One region of the Salmonella bongori NCTC 12419 genome, then DNA from elsewhere that is predicted to be linked to it. Evidence: predicted binding sites of a transcription regulator. Region 1 holds the regulator's gene; each other region holds the start of a gene.
What was found. The regulator sigma-54, encoded in region 1, starts transcription at its own class of promoters, with help from an activator protein. The targets are predictions, from matches to a motif close to GTTGGCACANNTTTCGCTNT.

Region 1 (4,960 bases):
CCTACCTGGTGAAAGAGCAGAAAATGCAGGCTTTTAGCGATAAAGGCAAACGCGTCACCACAGTGCTGGTACCGTCACAGTTGCAAGACAAAAACAAAAGCCAGACTCCGGCGCAAAAGAAGAGTAACTAATTCGTTATGGCAACATTAACTGCAAAGAATCTGGCGAAGGCCTATAAAGGCCGCCGCGTGGTAGAAGATGTCAGTCTGACCGTCAACTCCGGGGAAATCGTCGGTCTGCTCGGTCCGAACGGCGCGGGTAAAACCACAACTTTTTATATGGTCGTTGGTATTGTGCCGCGTGACGCAGGCAATATCATCATCGATGATGAGGATATCAGTCTGCTGCCGCTGCACGCGCGTGCACGCCGCGGTATCGGCTATTTGCCGCAGGAAGCCTCGATTTTCCGCCGGCTTAGCGTGTTTGATAATCTGATGGCGGTACTGCAAATTCGTGACGATTTGACCGCGGAACAGCGAGAAGACCGCGCTAACGAGCTGATGGAAGAGTTCCATATCGAGCATCTGCGCGACAGCATGGGACAAGCGTTGTCCGGCGGTGAACGCCGTCGTGTAGAAATTGCCCGCGCGCTGGCCGCCAATCCCAAATTTATCCTGCTGGATGAACCCTTTGCCGGCGTTGACCCGATTTCCGTTATCGACATTAAACGCATCATCGAGCATCTGCGCGATAGCGGACTCGGCGTGTTGATCACCGACCATAACGTCCGTGAAACGCTGGCAGTCTGTGAACGCGCCTATATCGTGAGCCAGGGCCATCTTATTGCCCACGGTACGCCGACAGAAATCCTGCAAGACGAACACGTTAAGCGTGTATATCTTGGGGAAGACTTCAGACTCTGATAGGGTAGAGGACTATGCTGCTCTAGCGGGAGAAAACGACTCTGAATATGAAGCAAGGTTTGCAACTCAGGCTTAGCCAACAACTGGCGATGACGCCTCAGCTACAACAGGCCATCCGTCTGTTGCAGTTGTCTACGCTGGAACTTCAGCAAGAGCTTCAGCAAGCGCTGGAAAATAACCCGCTGCTTGAGCAAACCGATCTTCATGACGAAATCGACACTCAGCAACCTCAGGATAACGATCCTCTCGATACCGCAGACGCGCTCGAACAAAAAGAGATGCCAGAAGAGCTGCCGCTTGACGCCAGTTGGGATGAAATTTATACCGCCGGGACGCCGTCCGGCCCCAGCGGCGATTATATCGACGATGAATTACCCGTGTATCAAGGCGAAACGACGCTGTCGTTGCAGGATTATCTGATGTGGCAGGTTGAACTGACACCCTTCTCGGATACCGATCGCGCTATTGCAACATCTATTGTCGATGCGGTAGATGAAACCGGTTATCTCACCGTCTCGCTGGATGACATTCTCGAAAGCATGGGCGATGAAGAGATTGATCTTGATGAGGTCGAGGCCGTTCTGAAGCGTATTCAGCGCTTCGATCCCGTAGGCGTTGCGGCGAAAGATCTTCGCGACTGCCTGCTGATTCAGCTTTCACAGTTCGACAAGTCCACGCCGTGGCTGGAAGAGGCACGGCTCATTATCTGCGATCATCTTGATCTGCTGGCCAACCACGACTTCCGCACGCTGATGCGTGTTACCCGCCTGAAAGAAGACGTACTGAAAGAGGCGGTAAACCTGATTCAATCGCTCGATCCCAGACCCGGTCAGTCGATCCAGACCGGTGAACCGGAGTATATTATCCCGGACGTACTGGTTCGCAAGCATAATGGTCGCTGGACGGTAGAACTTAATAGCGACAGCATTCCACGTTTACAGATTAATCAGCACTATGCTGCTCTGTGCAACAACGCGCGCAACGACGCCGACAGCCAGTTTATTCGCAGTAATTTACAAGATGCGAAATGGCTGATAAAAAGCCTTGAGAGCCGTAACGATACGTTGCTGCGCGTTAGCCGCTGCATCGTGGAGCAACAGCAGGCCTTTTTTGAGCAGGGCGAAGAATATATGAAACCGATGGTACTGGCGGATATCGCCCAGGCCGTCGAGATGCACGAATCCACCATCTCCCGCGTGACCACGCAGAAGTATCTGCACAGTCCACGCGGCATTTTTGAACTCAAGTATTTCTTTTCCAGCCACGTCAATACCGAAGGCGGAGGCGAAGCCTCTTCCACCGCCATCCGTGCGTTGGTGAAGAAGTTAATTGCGGCGGAAAACCCCGCGAAACCGCTGAGCGACAGTAAGTTAACCTCTCTGCTGTCAGAACAGGGTATCATGGTGGCGCGCCGCACTGTTGCGAAGTACCGAGAGTCTTTATCCATTCCGCCGTCAAACCAACGCAAACAGCTGGTTTGACCCAACCGATAAGGAAGACACTATGCAGCTCAATATCACCGGACATAACGTCGAAATTACTGAAGCCCTGCGTGAGTTTGTGACGACAAAATTCGCCAAACTTGAACAGTATTTTGAGCGGATTAACCAGGTATATGTAGTGTTGAAAGTGGAGAAAGTTACGCACATCTCGGATGCAACACTACACGTTAACGGCGGTGAAATTCACGCCAGCGCAGAAGGTCAGGATATGTATGCCGCCATTGACGGTTTGATTGACAAACTGGCAAGGCAGCTAACCAGGCATAAAGATAAACTGAAACAACATTAATTGTCCGGGCAGTTAGCCAGTGCAGGACGGCCTGTTGTGCGGCACAACGGGCCATTTGTACAGTTAGCGCTCCGAACCTGGCCATCAACCTGACAGGACAGGTTCTTAGGTGAAATTATGATAAATAACGATACGACTCTACAACTGAGCAGTGTACTTAACCAGGAGTGTACGCGTAGTGGCGTTCACTGTCAGAGTAAGAAACGCGCGCTGGAAATCATCAGCGAACTGGCGGCAAAACAGCTCAGTTTACCTCCACAGGTCGTGTTTGAAGCCATTCTGACACGCGAAAAAATGGGCAGTACCGGTATTGGTAATGGTATCGCTATCCCGCATGGAAAACTGGAAGAAGATACCTTACGCGCCGTCGGCGTATTCGTTCAGCTCGAAACACCTATTGCGTTCGACGCCATCGACAACCAGCCGGTCGATCTCCTCTTCGCCCTCCTGGTGCCAGCCGACCAGACTAAAACGCATCTGCACACACTGTCGCTGGTCGCGAAGCGTCTGGCGGATAAAACGATCTGCCGCCGCCTGCGCGCGGCGCTGAGTGACGAAGAGCTGTATCAAATCATTACTGACACCGAAGGTGAGCAGAATGAGGAATAACAACTCAATGGCATTTTTTTCTGTCGTTGTGAGGAGAAACGGTACATGGTACTGATGATCGTCAGCGGGCGTTCCGGATCAGGTAAATCTGTCGCTCTGCGCGCGCTGGAAGATATGGGTTTTTACTGCGTGGATAACCTTCCCGTTGTGCTGTTGCCCGATCTGGCGCGAACGCTGGCCGATCGCCAGATTTCTGCCGCCGTCAGCATTGATGTGCGCAATATGCCTGAATCGCCTGAGATTTTTGAACAGGCGATGAATAACCTACCCGATGCCTTCTCGCCACAATTACTGTTTCTTGATGCCGATCGCAATACCCTGATTCGCCGTTATAGCGACACACGCCGTTTACATCCGCTTTCCAGCAAAAATCTTTCTTTAGAGAGTGCGATTGATAAAGAGAGCGATCTGCTGGAGCCGCTGCGCTCACGTGCGGATCTGATCGTCGACACCTCGGAAATGTCCGTCCATGAGCTGGCCGAAATGCTGCGTACCCGTCTGCTGGGTAAACGCGAGCGCGAGCTGACAATGGTATTTGAATCCTTCGGCTTCAAACACGGTATCCCGATTGATGCGGACTATGTGTTCGATGTCCGCTTTCTGCCCAACCCGCACTGGGACCCAAAACTGCGCCCCATGACCGGGCTTGATAAACCGGTTGCCGCATTTCTTGACCGGCACACAGAAGTTCACAATTTTATCTATCAGACTCGCAGTTATCTTGAGCTATGGTTACCAATGCTGGAGACCAACAACCGCAGTTACCTTACTGTCGCTATCGGTTGTACCGGCGGGAAACACCGTTCGGTGTATATTGCAGAACAGCTGGCAGACTACTTCCGTTCGCGCGGTAAAAACGTCCAGTCTCGCCATCGCACGCTGGAAAAACGCAAAACATGACCGTAAAGCAAACTGTTGAAGTCACCAATAAGCTGGGCATGCACGCCCGGCCTGCCATGAAGCTTTTCGAACTGATGCAGGGTTTTGACGCTGAGGTACTCTTACGTAATGACGAAGGCACCGAAGCGGAAGCGAACAGCGTCATCGCGCTGTTAATGCTCGACTCCGCCAAAGGGCGTCAGATAGAAATTGAAGCCACCGGCCCGCAAGAAGTTGAAGCGCTGGCAGCGGTTATCGCTCTGTTCAATTCCGGTTTCGACGAAGATTAGCCCTTTCTCTTTTCACCCTGTAAGGATACTCAAAAAATGCGACCTGAATATCAAATAGCTGTAGGCCGTCAGTTGATAAATTTGTGGGATAAAGGGGGCTCGGCTATGGATAGCAGACGAATGCCGCCCATCTATTTCCCACGCTCTGATGCGGGCAATCCCAAATCCGGATCGCAGCGCATATGATCCCAGCCGGTATAGTTTTTAACCTCCGGGACTTTATTGGGAATGCCCTGCCAGTTTGTTTCTTCTGAAAAAGTTAACCACGCATTTGGCCCACTTGCTGATGCCCATGAGGTATAATTTTTCCCCCAGTAGCTGTTATCGTTGGTGCCATTATTCCTCGGGCGCAGATGATGCTTTTCTCCGTCATAAACATAATCGATACCTTCCCCACCCGGCTGAAGACGGGGATCGTCAAAGGGTTTTGAACTGATATACAGATCGCCCTGCTTTGTCAGCAGAAAACCCTGGTCGTTGACAACGGTGAAGGAGTCGATGGTTTCGCGAAGAGGAGGCCAACTGCCA
Region 2 (4,960 bases), 670 kb from region 1:
CTCTACTGATTTAAATGGTGAATTAGATAATAACGATAGTTATGAAATTGGCAATTACTGGAATTTTACTATTACCGATAAATTTTCTTATACTTTTGAACCACACTATTTTTATAACGTTAATGATTTTAATAGCAGCAATGGTACTAAACAGCACTGGGAAATTACTAATACCTTTCGCTATCGTATTAATGAGCACTGGTTACCCTACCTGGAACTGCGCTGGTTAGATCGTAATGTGGAACCCTATCATCGGGAACAAAACCAGATCCGTATCGGGGCGAAGTATTTCTTCTGATAAAAAAGCCGCTGGGAATCAGCGGCTTTTATGTGCCGGATGAAGGCTTATGCCTTATCCGGCCTACGAGGAACTCGTATTACTCTTCTTTCGCACTACGATTCGCGCGACGGCGATCGTTTTCCGTCAGGTGACGCTTACGAATGCGGATAGATTGTGGTGTGACTTCTACCAGTTCGTCGTCGTCAATGAACTCCAGCGCTTGCTCAAGACTCATTTTAATTGGCGGAACCAGAATCACCGCTTCATCCGTACCAGATGCACGCATGTTGGTCAGTTTCTTACCGGTCAGGCAGTTTACCGTCAGGTCGTTAGAACGGCTATGAATGCCGATAATCTGGCCTTCGTAAACTTCCGCGCCATGACCGAGGAACAGTTTACCGCGATCCTGTAGACCGAACAGCGCAAACGCCACCGCTTTACCCTGACCGTTGGAGATCAGTACGCCATTTTGGCGCTGACCTACTTCGCCCGGACGGATATCGTCGTAATGGCTGAAGGTGGAGTACAGCAGACCCGTACCAGAAGTCATGGTCATGAATTCTGAGCGGAAACCAATAAGCCCACGGCTTGGGATCACGTAGTCGAGACGTACGCGGCCTTTACCGTCCGGATTCATGTTTTTCAGGTCGCCTTTACGCTCGCCCAGCGCCTGCATCACAGACCCTTGATGCTGCTCTTCAACGTCCAGCGTTACGTTTTCGTACGGCTCTTGTTTACGACCGTCGATTTCGCGGAAGATAACTTTCGGACGGGAAACCGCCAGTTCGAAACCTTCACGACGCATATTTTCAATCAATACGGACAGGTGCAGTTCACCACGGCCAGATACACGGAACGCATCGGCATCTTCCGTTTCTTCAACGCGCAGTGCAACGTTATGTACCAGCTCTTTGTTCAGACGGTCAAGAATCTGACGAGAAGTCACAAACTTGCCTTCTTTACCGCAGAACGGCGAGGTGTTAACGCAGAAGAACATAGACACGGTCGGCTCATCAACGGACAGCGCCGGCAGCGCTTCAACGTTCTGCGGGTCGCAGATAGTGTCGGAGATGTTCAGTTCACCCAGACCGGTGATCGCGATGATATCGCCCGCCTCCGCCAGATCGCTGTCGATACGCTCCAGGCCCAAATGCGTCAGTACTTTACCGACTTTGGCGTTACGGGTTTTCCCTTCGCTATCAATGATAGTAACCTGCTGGTTCGGCTTAACTTTACCGCGTTTGATGCGGCCAATGCCGATAACGCCAACGTAGTTGTTGTAGTCAAGCTGAGAGATCTGCATCTGGAACGGACCATCGAGGTCAACGTCCGGTGCCGGAACATGATCAACAATCGCCTGATACAGCGGGGTCATGTCTTCGGCCATATCTTCGTGGTCCAGACCCGCGATACCATTCAGCGCGGAAGCGTAGATGATCGGGAAGTCCAGCTGTTCGTCGGTCGCGTCGAGGTTAACAAACAGGTCAAATACCTGGTCGACAACCCAGTCCGGACGCGCGCCAGGACGGTCAACTTTGTTAATAACCACAATCGGTTTCAGGCCATGAGCAAAGGCTTTTTTGGTCACGAAGCGCGTTTGCGGCATTGGGCCGTCAAATGCATCAACCACCAGCAGCACAGAGTCAACCATGGACATGACGCGCTCTACTTCACCACCGAAGTCAGCGTGCCCGGGAGTATCAACGATGTTGATACGGTAATCATTCCATTTAATAGCGGTGTTTTTAGCGAGGATAGTAATACCACGCTCTTTCTCCAAATCGTTGGAGTCCATCACTCGCTCTTGAGTTTCGGCACGAGAGTCGAACGTACCGGATTGCTGCAGCAGCTTATCAACCAGGGTAGTTTTACCATGGTCAACGTGCGCGATGATGGCGATGTTACGCAAATTTTCGATCACAACTTTGCCTCAGGCATTAGAAATAGCGCGTTATTGTACACGGATTAATCGCACTACAAAACAGGATCACAAACATCCTCCGCAAACAAGTATTGCAGAGTCTGTTTGTGATCGCTTTCACGGAGCGTTAAAAGGGTGGCTTGCGTTCTATTGCACCAATGTGGTGCTTAATGTTCACATTAAGGCACTATTTTGGTGCAACATAGTCACCGTGGTGCAGCCCTTTTGCACGATGGTGCGCATGATAACGCCTTTTGGGGGCAATGTGAAAGTTGGCACAAATTTCGCTTTATATTTTTACGGCGACACGGCCAGCAGAATTGAAGATCTCGTTACCACGACGACCGACCATGACCAATCCGGGAGAGTACAAGTATGTCCGCTGAACACGTTTTGACGATGCTGAACGAACATGAAGTGAAGTTTGTCGATCTGCGCTTCACCGATACCAAAGGCAAAGAACAGCATGTCACCATCCCTGCTCATCAGGTAAATGCCGAATTCTTTGAAGAAGGCAAAATGTTTGACGGCTCCTCTATCGGCGGCTGGAAAGGCATTAACGAGTCTGACATGGTTCTGATGCCGGATGCTTCCACGGCAGTTATCGACCCGTTCTTCGCCGACTCTACCCTGATCATTCGTTGTGATATCCTCGAACCGGGCACCCTGCAAGGTTATGATCGTGACCCGCGTTCTATCGCCAAGCGCGCAGAAGATTACCTGCGTGCTACCGGCATTGCCGATACCGTTCTGTTCGGGCCAGAACCAGAATTTTTCCTGTTTGACGACATCCGCTTCGGCACCTCCATTTCCGGTTCTCACGTGGCCATTGACGATATTGAAGGCGCCTGGAACTCATCGACTAAATACGAAGGTGGTAACAAAGGTCACCGCCCTGCAGTGAAAGGGGGTTATTTCCCGGTTCCGCCGGTTGACTCCGCGCAAGATATCCGCTCTGAAATGTGTCTGGTCATGGAGCAGATGGGTCTGGTGGTAGAAGCCCACCACCACGAAGTCGCCACTGCAGGTCAGAACGAAGTGGCAACCCGCTTCAACACCATGACCAAAAAAGCGGACGAAATTCAGATCTATAAATATGTGGTACACAACGTCGCTCACCGTTTCGGGAAAACCGCAACCTTTATGCCAAAACCGATGTTCGGCGATAACGGTTCCGGTATGCACTGCCACATGTCCTTGTCCAAAAATGGCGTAAACCTGTTCTCCGGCGATAAATATGCTGGTCTGTCTGAACAAGCGCTGTACTACATCGGCGGCGTCATCAAACACGCGAAAGCGATTAACGCCCTGGCAAACCCGACCACCAACTCCTATAAGCGTCTGGTCCCGGGTTACGAAGCACCGGTAATGCTGGCCTACTCCGCCCGTAACCGTTCTGCCTCTATCCGTATTCCGGTTGTTGCCTCTCCGAAAGCGCGTCGTATCGAAGTGCGTTTCCCGGACCCGGCGGCTAACCCGTACCTGTGCTTTGCCGCGTTGCTGATGGCCGGACTTGACGGGATTAAAAACAAGATCCACCCGGGCGAAGCCATGGACAAAAACCTGTATGACCTGCCACCAGAAGAAGCGAAAGAGATCCCGCAGGTAGCCGGTTCTCTGGAAGAGGCGCTGAACGAGCTGGATCTGGACCGCGAGTTCCTGAAAGCCGGCGGTGTATTCACGGATGAAGCGATCGACGCTTACATCGCGCTGCGTCGCGAAGAAGATGACCGCGTTCGCATGACGCCGCACCCGGTAGAGTTTGAGCTGTACTACAGCGTTTAATCGTATATTAAAAATCCGACGAATTTCGCGTTGCTGCAAGGCGGCAACTGAGCACATCCCCAGGAGCATAGATAGCTATGTGACTGGGGTAAGCGAAGGCAGCCAACGCAGCTGCAGCGTGAAAGGCGTCAGGAGTTTTTGAGTTGCCGTGGAAACTTTCAGCCCATCCCAGGATGGGCTTTTTTCTCCACCAACAATCTGATCTCACGCGCTTTTTAGTGGTAAAAAGCTATAATGCACTAAAATGGTGCAACCTTTTCCTGGAGACTGCTGGATGGCAAGCGGCATACAGCCCGATGCTGGGCAGATCCTTAATTCGTTAATCAACAGCGTGCTGGTGGTCGACGACGCGCTGGCAATCCATTACGCCAACCCTGCCGCGCAGCAGTTGCTCGCGCAAAGCTCACGCAAACTGTTTGGAACGCCGTTACCTGAACTGTTGAGCTATTTTTCGTTAAACATTGACCTGATGCGCGAAAGTTTAGCGGCAGGACAGGGCTTTACCGATAACGAAGTGACGCTGGTGATTGATAGTCGCTCGCATATTCTTTCTTTGACCGCCCAACGTCTGCCCGACGATTTGATCCTGCTCGAAATGGCGCCGATGGATAACCAGCGTCGTCTGAGTCAGGAGCAGTTGCAGCACGCGCAGCAAATCGCCGCCCGCGATCTGGTGCGCGGTCTGGCGCACGAAATCAAAAATCCGCTCGGTGGCCTGCGCGGTGCGGCGCAGTTGCTCAGCAAGGCGCTGCCCGACCCGGCGCTAACGGAATATACCAAAGTCATCATTGAACAGGCCGACAGGCTACGTAACCTTGTCGATCGTTTGTTAGGGCCACAGCACCCGGGAATGCGCATTACCGAGAGCATACATAAAGTCGCGGAGCGCGTGGTCGCGCTGGTATCTATGGAACTGCCCGATAATGTGACATTGATTCGCGATTATGACCCCAGCCTGCCGGAGCTACCGCACG
Region 3 (4,960 bases), 520 kb from region 1:
GCGGTTGCCGCCGCGTCAGGCTGTGCGCCTGCAACGCTTAGCTATGAAGGCGAAGCCGCCTGTGCGCTGGAGGCGTTGGCTTCGCAATGTGCGGGCGTCGAGCATCCGGTAACGATGCCGCTGAACGGTCGTTATCTCAATCTGGCGGTATTCTGGCAACAATGGCTGAACTGGCAGGCGACGCCAGCGCAGCGGGCATGGGCTTTTCACGACGCGCTGGCGCAGGGCTGTGCGACGTTGATGCGTGAACAGGCGTTATCGCGTGGGATAACCACGCTGGCGTTCGGCGGTGGAGTGATGCACAACCGTTTATTACGTGCACGTTTGTCCTTTTATCTTGCTGATTTTACCCTGTTGTTCCCGCAGCAGTTACCGGCTGGCGATGGGGGATTGTCGTTGGGGCAGGGAGTTATAGCGGCGGCGCGAAGGTTGGCTGTGTAGTAAAATAAAAAAAGCCCCGGGACTGTCGGGGCCAAAAGTCGGGGCATACCGACAAGCAGCAACGCACTTCCGTGTGCGTGAGGTTAATAAGACACTGGCACACAGGGCGTTTTATACGGGCAGTGTTTTCAACAGGGCAAACGCCTCTTTCATCCGATCTTCACTGACCACGAAGGCGCACAGCTGGCCTGCCTCATTCATACCTCTGGCAACCATCCCCTGCGCTTCGGTCGTAATACTCCAGCTCAGATCGCGGCGTTGGGTTTCGCCAGCCAGATGTAACGGCAGCGCGGGCGTTTTTACTTTTACCAGCATAGCGGGCAGTTTTAACGGCGCATTGCCGCCGAGTAAGTTTTTTGCCAGATACATGGCGCTTAGTTGAATCGGTTGCAGGAATGGCAGCACCTGACCGTTAATTTCGGCACAGTCGCCAATCGCGTAAATATCCGGATGGCTGGTTTGCAGGCAGCTGTCCACGCAGATGCCCCGGTTCACGGTCAACCCGGCGCGACGCGCCAGCGCGGTTTCTGAGCGCAGACCGGTTGCGGCAATCACCGCATCGACTTCAACACTGCGTTGGCGATCCAGGGTAGCGAGAATGCCGGATTTGGTCTGCTCCAGCCCCTGTAACTGTGACTTCAGCAGCAGATGCACGCCCATATCGGTCAGGCGATGCTGTAAGCGACTGCTCACTTCCGGCGGCATCAGCGAAGCGAGAATGCTGGCGGCGTTATCGATGAGCGTTACCGCCTTACCGGCGCGGCAGAAATCCATCGCCAGCTCACTACCAATCAACCCGCCACCGACAATCAGCACCCGTTGCGCGTCGCGTAGTTGGCTTTCACAGGCCCGATACTCCTGCTGGCTATTCAAAGTGAGCATTAACTCACGTCCTGCTACCGGTGGCACAAAGGCTGAAGCCCCGGTCGCCAGCACCAGCTTATCGTACTGCCACTGCTTATCCTGGCTTTTGACGACATGGGCATCGGCATCAATGTCGGTCACCCAGCTATAGGGGAACAGACGCAGATTGAACTGCTCAGCAAACTCCCCCGCCGTCTGGCGGGTGAGATCGTCTGCACGCTGTGACTGGCTGATAACGTGGCTCAGGTCGGGCTTGTTGTACTCATCCATACTGTCAGCGGCGATCAGAGTCAGCGGTACCGCCGTATTCTGTTTACGAATATTTTTGACTAACTGGCGGGCTGCAAAGCCCGAACCAATAATGACAATTCCACGGTTCATTTTGCCTCCGTTGCCAGTACGTCGAAGACATCTTTACCCAGCGAACATTCCGGGCACAGGAAGTTATCCGGCACGTCGCTCCACGGGGTACCCGGCGCGACATCCTGCAGCGGCTCGCCTTTGGTCGGATCGTAAATCCACTGGCAAACGCTGCATTGCATACAAGGGCCGAGGTCGGCGGCTGCGGCTGTGGCACAGGCGCATTCCTCTTCTTTAGCTGCCGCTTTTACGTTATTTTCCGGCAGCGGAGCAAGCGCCCACTGACGTGCGATTTCACGACCATGCTGGCGACACAGCGCCAGCGCATCCCTATCCGGACGCCATTTCGCCTTCAGGCTCAGTGACATTTCAAAACCAGCGTCCTGCAGGCGGGTTGACAGACGATCGACCGCACCGCCGCTCCAGCCGTGAGAACCAAAGGCGCTGGCGCGTTTATTGCGAAAACGCAGGCCGGTCATCTCTTCCACCAGACCGGCGATTTTTGGCATCATCACGTTATTCATCGTAGAGGTGCCGACCAGCACGCCTTTTGAGCGGAAAACATTGGTCAGAATTTCATTTTTGTCGCTGCGGGCGACGTTAAAGATTTTTACCGCCACGTTAGGATCGGCTTCGTTGATGCCCTGCGCAATCGCATCCGCCATCATGCGGGTATTGTTGGACATGGTATCGTAGAAGATAGTGATGCGATCTTCCTGATAATCAGCCGCCCATTTCAGATACAGTTCAACGATTTGCGTCGGATTTTCGCGCCAGACCACGCCGTGAGAGGTGGCGATCATGTCTACCGGCAGATTGAAACCAAGGATTTCGGTAATTTTGGGCGTAACCAGACGGCTGAACGGCGTCAGGATATTGGCGTAGTAGCGCTGGCATTGTTCAAACAGTTCGGTTTGGTCCACTTCATCATTGAACAGACGCTCGTCGCAGTAGTGCTGGCCAAAGGCGTCGTTGCTGAATAACACCGCGTCGCCGGTCATATAGGTCATCATGCTGTCCGGCCAGTGCAGCATCGGCGTTTCCACGAAGATCAACTGCTTGCCGTTGCCGATATCCAGCGTATCGCCGGTTTTCACCACCTTAAAATTCCATTCCGGGTGATGGTGATGGCCGTTGATAGAATCAATGGCGTTGGCGGTACAGTAGATAGGCGTGTCCGGGAGCTGCGCCATCAGTTCGGTCAGCGCGCCCGCATGGTCTTCTTCAGCATGGTTAATGATGATGTAGTCGATATCCGCGAGGTCGATTTCACTGCGCAGGTTTTGCACGAATTCACGGCTAAATTTATGGTCGACGGTATCGATCAGGACGTTTTTTTCTTCACGGATAAGGTAGCTGTTATAGCTGCTGCCGCGCAGGGTTTTGTATTCAGTACCGTGAAAATCACGTACTTCCCAGTCACGTTGGCCAACCCAATGAATGTTATTTTTAACCAGAATAGACATAGCAACCTCAATGTATTTAGCGTGTTCTAAGAAAGATGTATTGCTAATTGCAGATTGTGTGCCAACTTTTTATTTTATTGATATATAAAGATTTATTTTCTTTTCTGATTATTTTAATAGTCAAAATGACTGTTATTTTTATTGTCAATATGACAATATGTATTGTCAAAATGACTGCGAGGTGGGGATGAGCTTCTCTGTTGAAGTATTGGCGAGTATCGCCATTGAATTACAACGCGGAATTGGTCATCAGGATCGTTTCCAGCGACTGATCTCAACGCTGCGCCAGGTGCTGGAGTGCGACGCTTCGGCGCTATTACGCTATGAATCACGCCAGTTTATTCCTTTGGCCATTGATGGCCTGGCGCAGGATGTACTCGGCAGGCGCTTTACGCTGGAAGGGCATCCACGTCTGGAGGCTATTGCCCGCGCCGGTGACGTGGTGCGTTTCCCCGCTGACAGCTCGCTTGCCGATCCCTATGACGGTTTAATCCCTGGCCAGGAAAGCCTGAAAGTCCACGCCTGCGTTGGACTGCCCCTGTTCGCCGGACAGAATCTGATTGGTGCGCTGACGCTGGATGCCATGGAGCCAAATCAATTTGACATTTTCAGCGATGAAGAACTGCGGCTTATTGCCGCGCTGGCGGCCGGCGCGCTAAGTAATGCGCTGCTGATTGAACAGCTGGAAAGTCAGAATATGTTGCCCGGCACCCCGCCTGCGTTTGAGCAAGTCAAAGAGACGCAGATGATTGGTCTGTCACCCAACATGATACAGTTGAAAAAAGAGATCGAGATAGTGGCGGGCTCCGATCTTAACGTACTGATCAGTGGAGAAACCGGCACTGGTAAAGAGCTGGTGGCAAAGGCTATCCATGAAGGTTCTCCGCGTGCGGTTAACCCACTGGTCTACCTTAACTGTGCCGCGCTGCCGGAAAGCGTCGCGGAAAGTGAACTGTTTGGTCATGTTAAGGGGGCATTTACCGGGGCTATCAGCAATCGCAGCGGTAAATTCGAGATGGCCGACAACGGTACGCTGTTTCTCGATGAAATCGGGGAACTGTCGCTGGCGCTACAGGCCAAGTTATTGCGCGTGTTGCAGTACGGTGATATTCAGCGAGTGGGCGACGATCGCAGCTTACGTGTTGATGTGCGGGTACTGGCGGCAACCAACCGCGATCTGCGTGAAGAGGTCATCGCTGGACGCTTCCGTGCCGATCTCTTCCATCGCCTGAGCGTCTTCCCCCTTTTTGTACCACCGCTACGCGAACGCGGTGACGATGTGGTGTTACTGGCGGGCTATTTTTGTGAACAGTGTCGGCTACGGCTGGGCCTTGCCCGCGTCGTGTTAAGCCCGGGGGCGCATCGCCATTTGCTCAGCTATGGCTGGCCGGGTAACGTGCGTGAGCTGGAACATGCCATTCATCGGGCGGTAGTGCTGGCGCGGGCTACCCGGGCGGGGGATGAAGTGGTTCTGGAAGCGCAGCATTTTGCTTTGCAGGAAGCGGCGTTAGTCGGTCAGACGGCGGAACCTGTGCCGGAAATGCCAGTCAGCCATAACCTGCGTGACGCGACCGAAACCTTCCAGCGGGAGATGATTCGTCGAGCGCTGGCGCAAAATAATCATAACTGGGCGGCCAGCGCGCGGATGCTGGAGACCGACGTCGCCAACCTGCATCGGCTGGCGAAGCGTCTGGGACTGAAGGATTAGAGAATGCCTGCCTGATAAAAATCCTGCAGGTTAATGGCGCCGGTGAGTTTACCGTTTTCATCGACCACCGGCGCGGCGGTAATTTTACGTTTCATCAGGATCTCTTTAGCGTCAATAGCGC

Region 2: glnA (glutamate--ammonia ligase) is a predicted target of sigma-54. The motif match lies at 2,473-2,492, and genes of this name have one in related genera.
Region 3: norV (anaerobic nitric oxide reductase flavorubredoxin) is a predicted target of sigma-54. The motif match lies at 3,178-3,197, and genes of this name have one in related genera.

What each region holds. Positions count from the first base shown of each region.
Region 1 is NC_015761.1:3,220,487-3,225,446, forward strand. It holds gene lptA (lipopolysaccharide ABC transporter substrate-binding protein LptA) at 1-131, shown strand, start outside; gene lptB (LPS export ABC transporter ATP-binding protein) at 138-863, shown strand; gene rpoN (RNA polymerase factor sigma-54) at 911-2,344, shown strand; gene hpf (ribosome hibernation promoting factor) at 2,367-2,654, shown strand; gene ptsN (PTS IIA-like nitrogen regulatory protein PtsN) at 2,772-3,263, shown strand; gene rapZ (RNase adapter RapZ) at 3,309-4,163, shown strand; gene npr (PTS phosphocarrier protein NPr) at 4,160-4,432, shown strand; gene SBG_RS15290 (T6SS immunity protein Tli3 family protein) at 4,564-4,960, opposite strand, start outside.
Region 2 is NC_015761.1:3,894,156-3,899,115, reverse strand. It holds gene ompL (porin OmpL) at 1-298, shown strand, start outside; gene typA (ribosome-dependent GTPase TypA) at 378-2,201, opposite strand; gene glnA (glutamate--ammonia ligase) at 2,577-3,986, shown strand; gene glnL (nitrogen regulation protein NR(II)) at 4,261-4,960, shown strand, end outside.
Region 3 is NC_015761.1:2,704,176-2,709,135, reverse strand. It holds gene hypF (carbamoyltransferase HypF) at 1-441, shown strand, start outside; gene norW (NADH:flavorubredoxin reductase NorW) at 553-1,686, opposite strand; gene norV (anaerobic nitric oxide reductase flavorubredoxin) at 1,683-3,131, opposite strand; gene norR (nitric oxide reductase transcriptional regulator NorR) at 3,319-4,839, shown strand; gene gutQ (arabinose-5-phosphate isomerase GutQ) at 4,836-4,960, opposite strand, start outside.